DNA from 2 places in the Streptosporangium oxazolinicum genome. Region 1 is predicted to be linked to the other one. Evidence: riboswitches for the same ligand, from Rfam matches in the RefSeq annotation. Region 1 holds a riboswitch; the other holds the start of a gene.
What was found. Region 1 has a riboswitch for cyclic di-AMP ahead of ABD817_RS37980 (coiled-coil domain-containing protein). Riboswitches for the same ligand answer to the same signal wherever they lie in the genome.
Positions count from the first base shown of each region.

Region 2: it holds a riboswitch for cyclic di-AMP, as region 1 does, so the genes downstream of both, ABD817_RS12255 (C40 family peptidase) here and ABD817_RS37980 (coiled-coil domain-containing protein) in region 1, are expected to answer to the same signal.

Region 1 covers NZ_BAABAQ010000021.1:69,270-76,997, reverse strand. The annotation lists gene ABD817_RS38005 (choice-of-anchor I family protein) at 1-915, opposite strand, end outside; gene ABD817_RS38000 (TIGR03086 family metal-binding protein) at 1,127-1,696, shown strand; gene ABD817_RS39725 (50S ribosomal protein bL37) at 1,748-1,825, opposite strand; gene ABD817_RS37995 (HD domain-containing protein) at 2,069-2,665, shown strand; gene ABD817_RS37990 (DeoR/GlpR family DNA-binding transcription regulator) at 2,752-3,555, shown strand; gene galT (galactose-1-phosphate uridylyltransferase) at 3,552-4,631, shown strand; cyclic di-AMP (ydaO/yuaA leader) riboswitch at 4,704-4,840, shown strand; gene ABD817_RS37980 (coiled-coil domain-containing protein) at 4,844-5,818, shown strand; gene ABD817_RS37975 (hypothetical protein) at 6,044-6,490, opposite strand; gene ABD817_RS37970 (DUF4265 domain-containing protein) at 6,678-7,211, opposite strand; gene ABD817_RS37965 (SMI1/KNR4 family protein) at 7,228-7,686, opposite strand.
Region 2 covers NZ_BAABAQ010000003.1:606,177-613,904, forward strand. The annotation lists gene cimA (citramalate synthase) at 1-1,480, opposite strand, end outside; gene ABD817_RS12235 (O-methyltransferase) at 2,009-2,662, shown strand; gene ABD817_RS12240 (Uma2 family endonuclease) at 2,766-3,353, shown strand; gene ABD817_RS12245 (branched-chain amino acid aminotransferase) at 3,496-4,590, opposite strand; gene ABD817_RS12250 (3-isopropylmalate dehydrogenase) at 4,764-5,810, opposite strand; cyclic di-AMP (ydaO/yuaA leader) riboswitch at 5,951-6,184, shown strand; gene ABD817_RS12255 (C40 family peptidase) at 6,172-6,780, shown strand; gene serA (phosphoglycerate dehydrogenase) at 7,433-7,728, opposite strand, start outside.

The sequences.
Region 1 (7,728 bases):
GGTGACCAGGTAGGTCCGCCCGTGGTCGCGGAAGTGCGCGATCGCGTCGGGCTGGTACATGCCCTTCACCGGCCGGGGCCTGATGTCGATCTTCCCGTCCTTGTCCGAGGCGTCGAACCCGGTCTTCGACCAGTCCTTCAGCCCGAGCGGGACGACGTCGCGGACCGACGCCCGGTCCAGGTCGACGATCGCGAGCGCGTTGTTCTCCTGGAGGGTCACGTAGGCGGTGTCGCCCTCGATGGTGACGTACTCCGGCTCCAGGTCCCGGGCGGCGGTGGCGCCGGGGCCGGTGATCCGCACTCCCTTGGCCCGCAGCCGCTCGGCGTCGAACTTCGTGAACCCCGCGGTCCGCACCGTCCAGTGGCGCAGGTCGACGACGCTCACCGAGCCCTCGGGGTCGGCCACCTCGCCCTCGCAGTAGGAGGACGGCTCGCCCTCGTTGGCCACGACCACCCGCTTCCCGTCCGGGGTGAAGGTCAGCATGTCGGGCAGCGCGCCCACGGTCACCTGCTTGAGCTTCCTGCCGCTCCGGGCGTCGAAGAAGGCGACGGTGCCCCGGTCGGTCTTGACCTCGGCCTGCTGGGCGACGGCGACCAGGCCGCGGCGCACCGCGACGCTGTTGGCGCCGGGAGTGGCCAGGGTGGCGACCTTGCGCGGCTTGCGCGGGTCGCGGATGTCGAGCACGTCGACGGTGCCGGCCTGCGCGTTCACCACGAAGACCCGACGGGTCGCGGCGTCGTACGCGGTGATCTCCGAGGCGCCGGCGGCGACGGTACCGGTGGTGTAACGGCCGAGGAAGGTCAGTTTGAGGCCCCCGTCGCCGGATTCGGCGGCGGCCGGGGCCACGGAGAGGGGGAGGAGGAGCAGGCCGGTGACCGCCGCGGCGGCCGCCCGGGTGAAAGTCGTGGTGCGCATGAGGCGAATTTTCACGAAATATCGTGACCTCTCCCTGACGTCGAGGTGACCACGGGATGAAGCCCCACGGTCGGGTGTACCCCGCACGGATTCCCCCGGACACCTCGGGCATGCCGGTCATGCCCGTTGACGCGATGACTACTGGCTGTCGAGGGGTTACGGTCAAGATGAGAGCCGGGAGGAAACCCGGGAGGGCATCGGGAGGGGCATGATGACCATCGACATACCCGAGGCTTACCAGCGTGCACTGGACGACTTCGGCGCTCTCGTCCACCGGATCGGCCCCGAGCAGTGGGAGAACCCGACGCCGTGCGTCGACTGGGACGTGCGCGCCCTCGTCAACCACGTGGTCGGCGAGAACCTGTGGGCTCCCGTCCTGCTCGCCGGGGGGACCTCCGCGGACGTCGGTGACGCCTTCGAGGGGGACCTGCTGGGCGACGACCCCATCAAGGCGTTCGACACCTCGGCCGTGCCCGCCATCCAGGCGGCGACGGGTGTCCGCGCCCTCGACCGCCTCGTCCACCTGCCGTTCGGCGACGTGCCCGGCCGGGAGTACGTCACCGAGCTGTTCGCCGACGCGCTCATCCACACCTGGGACCTGGCCCGCGCCATCGGCGCCGACGAACGGCTCGATCCCGAGCTGGTCGAGGCCTGCGCCGCCTGGTTCAGCGACGCGGAGCCCGGCTACCGGCAGGCCGCGACCGCCGGGGGGCAGCGGGAGACGCCCCCCGACACCGACGCGCAGACCCGGTTGCTGGCCTCCTGGGGCCGCCGCGCCTGACGCCCGCTCCCCGGACGCCCGCACGCGGCCTCCGTGGGGGAGAGCGGGCCGCTAGCCCGCCGCGGGCCGCCGGCCGTGGTTGGCCTTGCGCTTCTTGCGGGCCCTGGCCTTGCGTGCTCGCCTGCCCATGCCGACCACCCCTTCGCCGAGGTTCTCCGGGGTTCCTCCGGGTCCGTACGGGACTCGGCCTCACACCCGCCCAGACCTTCACATTCCTCCCGTAATGCCCGGCACACAAGGCCCGGACGGCGATCCGCCCGGCTCCAGTAGACCGTATTTCCCCGGTACCGCCCCAGCCTTGACGTTCCGCGCCCCGGCGAGCGCCTCCCGTCCCCTCCGGCGCGGCGCCGGCCGGGTTCTAGGCTCCGTCACATGAGCGAGAAGCTGATGGCCCGCTGGCGATCCCTGGCCGGCCCCGGGGCCGACCCCCTCGGCCGCGAACTGATCACCCGGTACGACGAGCCGCACCGCAGGTATCACACGACCGCCCACCTGGAGGCCGTGCTCACCCACGTCGACACCCTGGCCGATCACGCCGGGCGTCCGGACCTCGTACGGCTGGCGGCCTGGTTCCACGACGCCGTCTACGACCCCCGGCGCGGCGACAACGAGGAGCGGAGCGCGGGGCTGGCCGAGCGCGCGCTGCCGGAGCTGGGGTTGCCCGCGGAGGCCGTGACGACGGTCGCCCGGCTGGTCAGGCTGACCGTCACGCACGACCCCGCGCCCGGCGACGCGGACGGGGCCGTGCTGTCCGACGCGGACCTGGCGATCCTGGGCGCCTCCCCCGAGGTCTACGCCGCCTACGCGGCGGCCGTGCGCGAGGAGTACGGCTTCGTCCCCGACGACGCGTTCAGGGCCGGGAGGGCCGCCGTGCTGCGCTCGCTGCTCGATCTTCCGGTGATCTTCCGTGTCGCCGACCTGGAGGAGGCGGCGAGAGCCAACATCACGGCGGAACTCGATCGGCTGTGAGCGGTTGGTCACCACAATCCAACAGTCTTCCACCATCCTTCCTGTGGTAATTTGATGGAATCTGATGGATTAAGGGGAGTGAGGCAATGCTCGCCCAGCAGCGGCGGCAGGCGATCCTGGAGAGGGTGCGCGGTAGCGGCGGGGTGAGGGTCGCCGATCTCGTCCGGGAGCTCGGCGTGTCCGACATGACGATCCGGCGTGACCTGGAGGTGCTCTCCGAGCGCGGCCTGGTGGAGAAGGTCCACGGCGGCGCCACCGCCGCCGGGCCCGGCGCGGCCGAGGAACCGGGCTTCGCCGCCACGTCGGCGCGCCCGCGGGCGGAGGAGAAGGAGACGATCGCCCGGCACGCCGCCCGGCTCGTCCGGCCCGCCACGGCCATCGCGCTCTCCGCGGGGACCACGACCTGGACGCTCGCCCACCACCTGGTCGACGTGCCCGAGCTGACCGTGATCACCAACTCGATCCCGATCGCCGACGTCTTCCACCGCTCCCCCAGGGCCGATCGCACGGTCGTGCTGACCGGCGGGGTCCGCACCCCCTCCGACGCCCTGGTCGGCCCGGTCGCGGTCTCGGCGATCCGCGGCCTCCACGTCGACACCCTCTTCCTCGGCGTGCACGGGATGAGCGCCCGCGCCGGGTTCACCACCACCAACCTGCTCGAGGCAGAGACCAATCGCGAGCTGGTCGCCTCCGCGCACCGCCTGGTGGTGCCCGCCGACCACACCACGTGGGGCACGGTCGGCGTCAGCACGATCGCGGAGCTGGCCGAAGCCCACGTCGTGGTCACCGACTCCGGCCTGACCGAGGAGGCCCGGGAGGAGCTCACCGCCTCGGTGGGCGAGCTGATCATCACGGAACCCCGGCAGGAGAGCGAGATCGCCGGCCGATGAAGCGTACGATCACCCACCTGGCCGACGGCCGGGAGCTCTTCTACTTCGACCGGCGCGACGACGCCGACCGCGGGGCGGCCGACCGGCGCGACCTGCCACCCCGGCCCGCCGCCTCCGAGCTGCGCTACGACCCGCTGACCGAGGAGTGGATCGCGGTGGCCGGGCACCGCCAGGGCCGCACCTTCCTGCCCCCGGCCGGCGAGTGCCCGCTCTGCCCCTCCACCCCCGGCAACCTCACCGAGGTGCCCTCCTCCGGCTACGACGTGGTGGTCTTCGAGAACCGGTTCCCGTCGTTCTCCGCGCAGCCGGGCGTCCACCGGGAGATCGGGGGGCTGAGCGAGATCCGCCCAGCGGTCGGCAGGTGCGAGGTGGTCTGCTTCACCTCCGAGCACGACTCCTCGTTCTCCCGCCTCTCCCCCGAGCGGGTCGAGCTGGTGATGGAGGCCTGGGCCGACCGTACGGCGGAGTTGTCGGCGATGCCCGGCGTGGAGCAGGTGTTCTGCTTCGAGAACCGGGGGGCGGAGATCGGCATCACCCTGGCCCACCCGCACGGCCAGATCTACGCGTACCCCTACGTGACCCCGCGCACCCGGCTGACCCTCGGGGCGGCCGAGCGGCACAGGGAGCGGACCGGCGGCAACCTGTTCGCCGACGTCCTGGCCGCGGAGCGGGCGGCCGGGGTCCGGGTGGTGGGCTCGAACGAGCACTGGACGGCCTTCGTCCCGGCCGCGGCGCGCTGGCCGGTGGAGGTCCACCTCTACCCGCACCGCCGGGTCCCCGACCTGGTCGCGCTGGACGCCGGGGAGCGCGCGGCGTTCGGCCCCCTCTACACCGACGTGCTCCGCCGCCTCGACGGGCTGTTCGGCGTGCCCATGCCCTACGTCGCCGCCTGGCACCAGGCGCCGGTCTCCACCGGCCGCGATCTGTCGTACGCGCGTCTGGAGCTGTTCAGCGTCCGCCGCGCGCCGGACAGGCTGAAATACCTCGCCGGGTCGGAGTCGGCGATGGGCGCCTTCGTGAACGACGTGTCACCCGAGGACACAGCACATCTCCTGCGCTCTGTTGTCACGAACTGATTACCGCTTGGTCTCGTCTTGAGGTCGCATGACCTGCTGTTTACCACTACTATCCTTCCCACATCGGCTGTAAATGCTGATTTGCCTAATCCCGGGCACCTTGCCCGAGAGCCGGGGAACCACCGCACCTGGGGTGAAACCACTTCGGTGGAAGGGCTTCCTCCAGCCCGAACCCGTCAGCTAACCCGGTAGGCGGAAGGAGAGGAGAGTTCGTGGCGGCCCCGTCCCCCACGTTCCGTCGGCATGCGGCTCTGGTCCTCTGCCTGAGCTCGATCGCCGCGTTCACCCTCGGTGCCCCCACGGCGGGAAGCGCGGAACCCAAGCCCACCGAGGCCAAGCTCCGCGCCGACCTGGCCAGGCTCGGCAAGAAGGTCGACAAGCTGATCGAGACCTACGCGGCCAAGCGCGAGTCCCTCAAGAAGGCGCAGAAGGCCGAGAGCGTCGCCAAGCAGAACCTGGAGAAGGCCGAACAGGTCTACGTCGAGGCCAAACGGCAGGTCGACTCCATCGTCCAGCTCCGCTACCAGAGCAGCGGCGGAGGGCTGCCCGCGCTGATGTTCTCCGACGACATGGGCGCCGCCGCGGTGATGGAGCAGCTCACCGCCCAGCAGAGCGCCCACCTGGAGGGCTTCGCCAGCAGCCTCGAACGCAGGAAGAAGGCGTCCGAGACGGCCGCCAGGCTCACCGACGAGATCGGTGAGGAGGCCAAGGAGGTACAGGCGCAGCGCGAGGAGGCCGAAGACGTGATCCGCGACATGAAGGACAAGCTCGACCGGCTCGCCCCCACCGGTTCCGGCCGCCGCGCCGACGGCAGCTGGGCCCCACAGCTCCCCACCGGCGCCGACAACATCACCGACCGCACCCGGATCATGCGCGACGCCGTCATGAGGCGCTTCAGCCTCCCGTACGCGGTCGGCTGCTACCGGTCCGCCAACGACGGCGGCGAGCACCCCCTGGGCCGCGCCTGCGACTTCATGATGAGCACCGGCGGCACGATGCCCTCGGCCGCCAACGTCGCGCTGGGCGACGAGATCTCCGCCTGGGCCATCAAGAACAAGGCCAAACTCGGCGTGAAGTACGTGATCTGGCGCCAGCGCATCAACCACGGCTCCGGCTGGAGATTCATGTCCAACCGCGGCGGCGTCACGGCCAACCACTTCGACCATCCGCACATCTCGATGTACTAGCGCCACGAGGGGCTGATCTGTACTTTCTCCGCCGGGCGCCCCTCTCAGGATTTGCAGCACCGCCCCAGGCGCCGTCGATCGCCCTGCGCATGCGGTGCGTGTAGGTCCGCAGGGTGAAGCCCGGATCCGCGTCCGCACACAGTGGATGCGGACCCCCAGTTCGACGCGATTGAGCACCTACGACGCCACGGATTCTCCACCGGACTCTTTCGGTGACCACCTCGGTCAGACGAACATCCAGCAGTAGAGCAGTTGGTCGTGCTCCTTCGCACGGCGGGCCAGCCCGACAAGATCCTTGACGAGGGACAGCAGGTATTCCCCGTCGTCCGAGGAGTGGGGAGAGAACTCCTCGATCTTCGCCCAGCGTTCCGCCACCGCGGGCAGGGATGAGTCGTCCGCGCCGGCGAGGATGTCACGCGCGTTCACCGGCAACTCGTCGATGACCGCCCCACCCAGGTAGGGGGAGTCCTCGGGCAGGGCGTCCCACTCCTCGTCGGTCTGCGGGGCCGGATCGGGATACGAGGGGTACAGGGGCACCGTATCGACCAGGCCGAGGAAGAAGTCGACATCGCCGATGAACGCCACGAGCTGGCCCAGGATCACCTGAGGGTCGACCCATTTGGTCTCCACGGCGTCGAACCCGGCGACTCCGTACTCAGGATCGTCGATCACACGGGAACGGTCCGGTTGGATGACCGCCGCCGCACGATCCGCAGCCCGGTAGTACTCACAGAAGACGTTCATGCCAGCGATCCTGGCCCGGCGCGCACAACAGGGCAATTACTCGGTCATACCCGCCCGGCGACCACTGTCGGATATGACCGACGCCTGAGAACTCTTAACAGAATGATTCGCGATCTCAGGAGTCGATCTCCCAGAAGAGCGCACCTGTCTCTTCCGGGTCGGTGAGGACCTTTACCAGGGGATCCGGGTCAGCACCTGGGGGGAGGTCGACGGAGAGGTAGGTGCCCTGCAGCCACTCATGAGCCAGACCGGAAGCCGTCACTTCGCGATGAAGGAGCTCGTGGAACCGGTCACGGTAAGGGTGCTGCCGGACCAGGGCGACCCGCAAAGTGCGGTGGCCCGACTTTTCGACCACGGCCGCCACCAGATACTGATCGTCGACGGTCACGACGTCGCGGTGGCAGATGCCGCGGGTGAAGAACGGCAGGCATGTGATCTCGAACCTGTCCGAGGTCAGCCGACGGGTCCACAGCTGTTCGCGCCAGCCGTCCACGCGTTCGGAGAGATCCGCGTGGATCATGTGGTTGCTGAGGTCACGGCCGATCGGATTGTCGTGCGTGATGATGGTGATGACGCGTCTCCCGGGTGAGAGGTGTTGGTGCCGGCCATACTCCAGCAGCCGGACGATCACGCTCTGGGACCCGGCCACCGGTGAACGGTCGTCGTCAGCTGGTTCTTAGCTCGTGCGCTGCGAGGTCCCAGAAGGACCTGTAGCGGTTGGCGCCGGGTAGCCAAGGTGCGAGATACCAGGTCTCCCACTCGTCTTCAGGGGTTCTGACGTGGGGGTTGAGGAGAGCCACTCCATCGGCCCAATAACCGGCCAGAAGGGTGTCGGGTACATACTCTCCTCTCATGTGGATGGGGTCCTGCTCCTGTCCATAGACGAAGTAGAGCTCATCGGGCACGCTCCATGAGTTCTCTCTCTTGGGCGTTGACCAGCTCTCGGCCCTCGAGGGATCGACATCACGGAGCCAGCCGACTTCCTTGACACGCAGCAGGCAGCAGTCATCGTCGCTGCCCCAACCGCCCGCGAACAGGAGAAACTGCCGGTAGCTCGGCGGCAGCTCCACGCCTAGCCTCTGTTCAAGATGGCGGATCTCTGACTCGGTAGCCGGGGGATACAGATCGCCGAGTGGACTGATCGCCGAGAGATCAGACCCATCGGT
Region 2 (7,728 bases), on a different contig from region 1:
TGGACCACTCCCCGGCCGCGTCGCTGGAGGTGATCAGCACGCGCGTGACGGCGTCGGTGCCGTGCGCCCCCTCCAGGATCCGCACCTTGAAGTCGATCAGCTCGACCCCCGCCAGCTCGGGGTAGAGCCGCTCCAGCCCCAGCCGTACGGCCCGGTCGAGGGCGTTGACCGGGCCGTTGCCCTCGCCGGTGGCGACGATCCGCTCCCCCTTGGCGTGCAGCTTCACGGTGGCCTCGCTGACGACCTCGCCGCCTCGTGCCCGCTCGACGATCACCCGCCAGGACTCGACCTGGAAGTGGCGCCTGCTCTCGCCCGCGACGGTGTCGCGCAGCAGGAGCTCGAAGGAGGCGTCGGCGGCCTCGAAGGTGTAGCCCTTCGCCTCCATCTCCTTGACCCGGTTCACCAGCTCCCGCGAGGTGTCGGGGGCCAGCTCGTAGCCCAGCTCGCGGCCCTTGAGCTCGACCGAGGCGCGTCCGGCCATGTCGGAGACGAGCATGCGCATGTCGTTGCCGACCTCGGCGGGGTCGATGTGCTGGTAGAGGTTGGGATCGACCTTGATCGCGCTGGCGTGCAGCCCGGCCTTGTGCGCGAAGGCGGAGACGCCCACGTAGGGGGCGTGGGAGTTGGGGGTGACGTTGGTGACCTCGGTGATCGCGTGGGCGATCCTGGTCATGTCGGCCAGGGCCTCCTTGGGCACGAGGTCGAATCCCCGCTTGAGCTGCAGGTTGGCCACCACGGTGAACAGGTTGGCGTTGCCCGAGCGCTCACCGTAGCCGTTGGCGCAGCCCTGCACGTGGGTGGCGCCGGCCTTGACCGCGGCCAGGGAGTTGGCGACCGCGCAGCCGGTGTCGTCGTGGCAGTGGATGCCGATCCTGGCCGACGTTCCGACGGCCGCGTGCACGACCTCGGCCAGCTCGTCGGGGAGCATGCCCCCGTTGGTGTCGCACAGCGCGATCACCGAGGCCCCCGCCTCGGCGGCGGTGCGCAGGACCTCCAGCGCGTAGTCCGGGTTGGACTTGTAGCCGTCGAAGAAGTGTTCGGCGTCGAGGAAGACCCTCTGGCCCTCCGCACGAAGGTGGGAGACCGTGTCGCGGATCATCGCGAGGTTCTCCTGGAGGGTCGTGCGGAGGGCCAGTTCCACGTGCCGGTCGTGACTCTTCGCCACGAGGGTCACCACCGGCGCGCCGGATTCGCGCAGCGCGGCCACCAACGGGTCGTCGGCTGCCTTCATACCTGCCCGGCGGGTCGCGCCGAACGCGGCGAGCTGCGCGTGCTTCAGGTCGAGCTCTGTTTGAGCGCGCCTGAAGAACTCCGTGTCCTTGGGGTTGGCACCGGGCCAGCCGCCCTCGATGAAGCCGACGCCCAGAGCGTCCAGGTGACGCGCGACGGCCAGCTTGTCGACCACCGTGAGGTTGAGCCCCTCCTGCTGGGCGCCGTCACGGAGCGTCGTGTCGTACACGTGGAAGCGATCGTCGGCCATGGTGTTCTCCTTCGCGGGTTCGATGATTCGCCGCGCGCTCATTCGGCTTCTGGAAACAAAAATGACCCCTCACGGACGTGAGAGGTCTGCGCGCCGGCGGTGTCCCTTTTCAGCCAGCGCGCCTGCCGATAATGAGCAGACCGTAGAACATGATGCTTCGGAGTCTGCCACACGCGGACACCATCTGACACATCGATCTCAGGATCCGAGACCCGCGGCATGCCGGAACGGCCCGGATCCAGGCCGAATCCAGCCTGGATCCGGGCCGAGTTCGAGCCGGATCCAGGCCGGATCCGAGCCGTGTCCGAGCCGTGTCCAGGCCGGGCGGGACTCCGGACACGGGCGGGGCAGGGCCTCGCGGGCGAGGTCGGACAGGATCCCCGCGTACGGCCCGCCGAGATCCCGGACACGGGCCGGAGCAGCCTCACACGCGGCCCGGGGCAGGACCCTGGACACGGGCCGGGCGGGATCGGGACACGCCCCGGGATCACCCTCCTCCACCGGCCGGCACGGGCGAGAATGGGCTCCATGAAGGCGACCTATCTCGACCCCACCGTGGGGCAGTATCTGCTCGCGCACACCACCCAGCCCGACGACGTCCTCGACGCGCTCGCCCTCGAGACCCGCGAGCTGACCGGCGACAACGCGTCGATGCAGATCACCCCCGACCAGGGGCGCTTCCTTACCATGATCACCCAGGTCGGCGGCGTCAGGAACGCGGTGGAGGTGGGCACCTTCACCGGTTACTCCTCCATCTGCCTCGCCCGCGGGCTCGCTCCCGGCGGCGGGCTCACCTGTTTCGACGTGAGCGAGGAGTGGACGGCGGTCGCCCGGAGTTACTGGGACAGGGCACGGGTCGCCGACCGCGTCGAGCTGAGGATCGGCCCGGCGGCCGAGCGTCTGCGCGAGCTTCCCGAGCACCCGGCCATCGACCTCGCGTTCATCGACGCCGACAAGATCAACTATCTCGTCTACTACGAGATCCTCATGCCGCGCCTGGCTCCCGGCGGGGTGATCCTCGTCGACAACACCCTGTGGAAGGGCCACGTCGCCGATCCCACCTGGGACGACGAGACCGTCAGGCACATCCGCGAGTTCAACGACATGGTCAGCGCCGACGAGCGGGTCACCTCGATCATGCTCCCCATCGCCGACGGCCTCACCATGATTCGAAAGCACTGACGAGAACTTTCCCGAATCCCGGGCGAGCGGAAACCTTTCCGATTACTTTAAGCGACATGCCAAACACGTTGCGCCCACCCGCTCGGGGGGAAAGGATGACCTCATGGGACTGCTCATGGAGAGATCGACCGCCTACCAGATCACCGATCAGGAAGACCTCGAACGGCTCTACCTGGAGCTCGTCGACCGGTTCGAGAAGCATCGAATCGAGATCGTCAGCGGCCGGATCGTGGTGAGGGAGATGCCCACGATCGCCCACGCCGATGTTGTGTACCACCTGATGGCGCAGCTCATACCGTTCGCGATGGAGAAAGGATGGCGCGTCTATCCGGAGGCCAGGCTCCTCCTGCAGGTGCAGGCGGATCGCTTCGAACCCGACCTCATCGTCGTTCCCCCGAATCCTCCCCTCTGGGATCCCAGCCACGTGTACGCCAACGCCACGCTGTTGGTCGCCGAGGTCGTCTCCCCGAGCAGCGGCCACGATGACCACGTGGTCAAGCCTCGGGCCTGCGCGCTCGCGGGAGTTCCGCTCTACCTGGTCATCGACACCTTCGCGAACCGGTTCAGGCTGCTCAGCCGACCGGGCCCGGAGGGTTACGCCGACGAGATCACCGAGTCACTGGGCAAGCCCCTTGAGCTCCCCGCGCCCTGGAACCTCACGATCGACACCGGCAAGCTGGTCGAGGGGTAGGTCTGTTCGGGAGGAGGCCCGGCCGGGTGGGAGGCCGGGTCGCCTCCTCCACGAGGGATCCCCGCCCGCGCGCCCAGCGCCGCTTGGACGCCGCCTGCGCGCAGTGGGAGGCCCGGTCGCCTCCACGAGGCTCCGTACGGGGCTAGCAGATCTTGTGGACCCAGCTGTGCGGGTCGGGGCGGGTCCCGTACTGGATGCCCACGAGCTCCTCGCGGATCTTCGAGGTGACGGGGCCCTGGGTGCCGTCGCCGATCGTCCAGGCACGGTCGGCGCCCTTGACCGAGCCGACCGGGGTGACGACCGCGGCGGTTCCGCAGGCGAAGACCTCGGTGAGCTCGCCCGTCTCGCAGCCCCGCTGCCACTCCTCGACCGACAGGCGCCCCTCCTCGGCGTGCAGGCCGAGGTCGGCGGCGAAGGAGAGGATCGAGTCGCGGGTGATGCCGGGCAGGAGCGTGCCGGTGAGCGCCGGGGTGAGCAGGCGGTCGCCGTAGACGAAGAAGAGGTTCATCCCGCCCATCTCCTCGACGTAGCGGTGCTCGCCCGCGTCGAGCCAGACCACCTGGTCGCAGCCCTGCTCGACGGCCTGGCGCTGGGCCACGAAGGCCGCCGCGTAGTTGCCGCCGCACTTGGCGAAACCGGTGCCGCCGGGGGCCGCGCGGGTGTACTCGGTGGAGAGCCAGACGGTCACGGCCTTCCCGCCCCCGAAGTAGGCCGCGGCCGGAGAGGCGATGACCATGTACCGGTAGGTCCTGGACGGGTAGTTGACACCGAGCGCCGGCTGTGTGGCGATCATGAAGGGGCGCAGGTAGAGGCTGTGTCCCGGCGTGGTCGGGACCCACTCGCGGTCGGTCTGGACGAGCAGCTCCAGCGACTCGACGAACGTCCCCTCGGGCAGCTCGGGCATCGCCATCCGCCGCGCGGAGGTGTTGAAGCGGGCGGCGTTGGCCTCCGGCCGGAAGGTCACGATCGTGCCGTTCTCCTGGCGGTAAGCCTTGAGTCCCTCGAAAAGCTCCTGCGCGTAGTGGAAGACCGACGTCGCGGGGTCGAGGCTGAGCGGGCCGTACGGCACGAGCGCGGCGTCGTGCCAGCCCTCCCCCTCGGTGTAGTCGATCGAGATCATGTGGTCGGTGAAGACCTGACCGAACCCCGGGCTCGCCAGTACCTGCTCGCGCTCTGCCGCGGTGCGAGCGTGGTCGGAGAGCTGCACGTCGAAGCTGAGCTTCTGAGCGGTGGTCATCGCACGGATCCTTCTCTTGGTGTCTGGCTTACCCTCTGGTCCATTCTGCGTCGGACCGGGTAACGGGAAACTACTCCATCCATGCCGAAAACCGGCAGTGCTGGAGAAACAAAAACGCGCCTGGCGGCTCGGGTGAGCCGCCAGGCGCGTCGGGGTCGAGGGAGGCGGCTTCCTCAGCCGGCTACTCGGGCGGTGATGTCGTCGCCGATCTCGCGGGTGGTCCGGCCGGTCCGGCCGGCCGGCCGCTCGGCCAGGTCGTCGGCGACGGCCTGCTCGACCCTGGCGGCCTCGGCGGCCATGCCGAGGTGGTCGAGGAGCATGGCGACCGACAGGATCGTGGCGGTCGGGTCGGCCTTGCCCTGGCCCGCGATGTCGGGGGCGCTGCCGTGGACCGGCTCGAACATGCTCGGCGCGGTGCGGTCGGGGTTGACGTTACCGCTGGCCGCGAGGCCGATGCCACCGGCGATCGCCGCGCCGATGTCGGTGAGGATGTCGCCGAAGAGGTTGTCGGTGACGATCACGTCGAAGCGCTCCGGCTGGTTGACGAAGAACATCGAGGCCGCGTCGACGTGGCAGTAGTCGGTCTGGACGTCGGGATACTCCAGGCCGACACGGTCGAAGGTGCGGGCCCAGAGATCACCGGCGTAGGTGAGCACGTTGGTCTTGTGGACCAGCGTCAGCTTCCTGCGGGGGCGGCCGAGCGCCTTGTCGAAGGCGTAGCGCACGACGCGCTCGACACCGTAGGCGGTGTTCAGCGACTCCTGGGTGGCGATCTCCTGCGGCGTGCCCCGGCGCATGACGCCACCCGCTCCGGCGTACGGGCCCTCGGTGCCCTCGCGGACGACGATCATGTCGATGTCCTCGGGGCGGGCCTTGCCCAGCGGTGTCTCGACGCCGGGGAAGAGCTTGACCGGGCGCAGGTTCACGTAGTGGTCGAGCTGGAAGCGGAGCTTGAGCAGCAGGTCGCGCTCCAGGATGCCCGGGGGCACGCTGGGGTCGCCGACCGCGCCGAGCAGGATCGCGTCGTATCCGCGCAGCTCGTCGAGGACCTGGTCCGGCAGGGTCTCGCCGGTCTCGTGGTAGCGCTTGGCACCGAGGTCGTAGCCGGTGGTCTCCACCTTCGTGCCGACCGCTTCGAGGACCTTCAGCCCCTCGGTGACGACCTCGACGCCGATTCCGTCCCCGGGGATGACCGCCAGGCGAATGTTACGCGAATCCATGCAGGCACCCTACCGGTCCGTCTCGGTGATCGAACACCGGTCTCATTCCTCGGACGTGACCGCGTGGCGGCACCCCTGATCGTTTTGTCCTTTTTTGCTCGGTATTGACCGTTTCGGGAGGTTTCGTTATGGTCCTCCCATTCACATCACTGCCTAATCCGTACGGGCCATCCCCTTATCGGGCCCGCACGGAGCCGGGGAACCACTCTTTCCGGAATCCGCCGGGCCCCCGGGAACCCCGCTCCTCCCCCGGAGCGCGTTCCCGCTCGCCATCACACGGATTCCTTGGGGCGAATCAGCGCGTTCTCGCGCCGTAGGGCGGCCTCCACGCCCGAGCCCGACAGCTCACCCGGCCGGCCTTATGGAAGGAATCATCCTGTCCGGCACAGTTCTCCCCCGCGTCCTGTCCATCTCCGCCTCCATGATCGTCGCCGGCGCCGCGGTGCTCGCGACCTCCACCGCCGCCCTGGCCGCCTCCCCTCCCCCGGCCCCCGGCCCCGCCGCGCTCAACGCGCCCGCGCTGAAGCAGGCACTGAAGGCCACGGCCGTCAAGCCCGCCTGGAAGAAGGCCGTCGACTGGGCCATGTCCAAGCGCGGAACGCCCTACGTCTGGGGCGGCACCGGCCACGGCGGCTTCGACTGCTCCGGCCTGATGCTCCGCGCCTACCGCGCCGCCGGGATCAAACTCCCCCGCGTCACCTACGACCAGTACGACGCGTTCTCCAAGAAGATCGCCTGGAAGGACCTCAGAGCCGGCGACCTGGTCTTCTTCAGCGGCCTCGGCCACGTCGGCATGATCACCAAGCCCGGCTACATGGTCCACGCCCCGCAGACCGGAGACGTGGTCAAGGAAGAGAAACTCGACTCCTGGCGCCGCGACTCCTTCGCCGGCGCGGTGCGCCCCGACCCGCAGGGCGTCGAGCTGAGCGAGCGGGTCGAGCGCGCGACCCAGATCGTCGCCGGCGGATGAGACACGCCGGCGAACCGTCGCCGGGAGACCCCGGCGGCGAGGGAGACCGGTTCAGCGGCTGGGAGCGCCGCCGTTGTCCCTGCGGTCCAGAGCGGTCTGCAGCGCGTCGATGGCCTCGTCCTCGGTCTCGTCGGGACGGTTCCAGGGATACATGTCGTACATGGCGAATCTCGTCTCGGTCGCATGCGAGCAAGGAAGGTGGTCGAGACTCCGGTCGGGACTCCGACCAGGCCTGATGTCACGGGTCCGGATCACGGACCGCCGACGAGGGGCTTGGAGCCGGCAGGCGCCACGACACCGTGGCGAGTCGCCGGTCCGCCCCTGTCAGGCCCCGCCGCGGCAGGTAGGAATGACAGGAACCTGGCGCATTTCACTCCAGGCTACCTGGCCACGGGAACGCCGTCTCGCCCGGCGTACACACTTCTCACATGCTGAGACGAGCTGTGGCCGCCGCCCCGGTCTCCGGGGCGGCGGCCACAGGGGCGGGACGGTTAGGGTCTGTTTTGTGGATCTTTCCGCCTACTGCGGTCGCCCAGGCGGCGCCCCGCGGCGTTGTCGTCGTCGCCCATAACTCCGTTATGGACTCCTCCTCCGCCTTGCGGGGCATCCACCTGGACGATCCTCGCCACGGCGAAGATCCACAAAACAGACCCTAGTCGGCCAGGTCGACGGAACGGCCGCTGTCGGCGCCGATCTCCGAGCCGATCTGGTCGATCACGTCGGCCGGGATGGCGGTGTCGACGGTGAGCGCGATGAGCGCCTTGCCGCCCTTGGCGTCCCGGGCCACCTGCATCGAGGCGATGTTGATCGAGTGGTCGCCGAGGATGCGGCCGACCACGCCGACGATGCCGGGGCGGTCGGTGTAGGTGAAGAACGACAGGTGGTCGGTCGGCTCGATCTCCATCTGGTAGCCGTTGACCTCGACGATCTTCGTGATCTGCCTCGGCC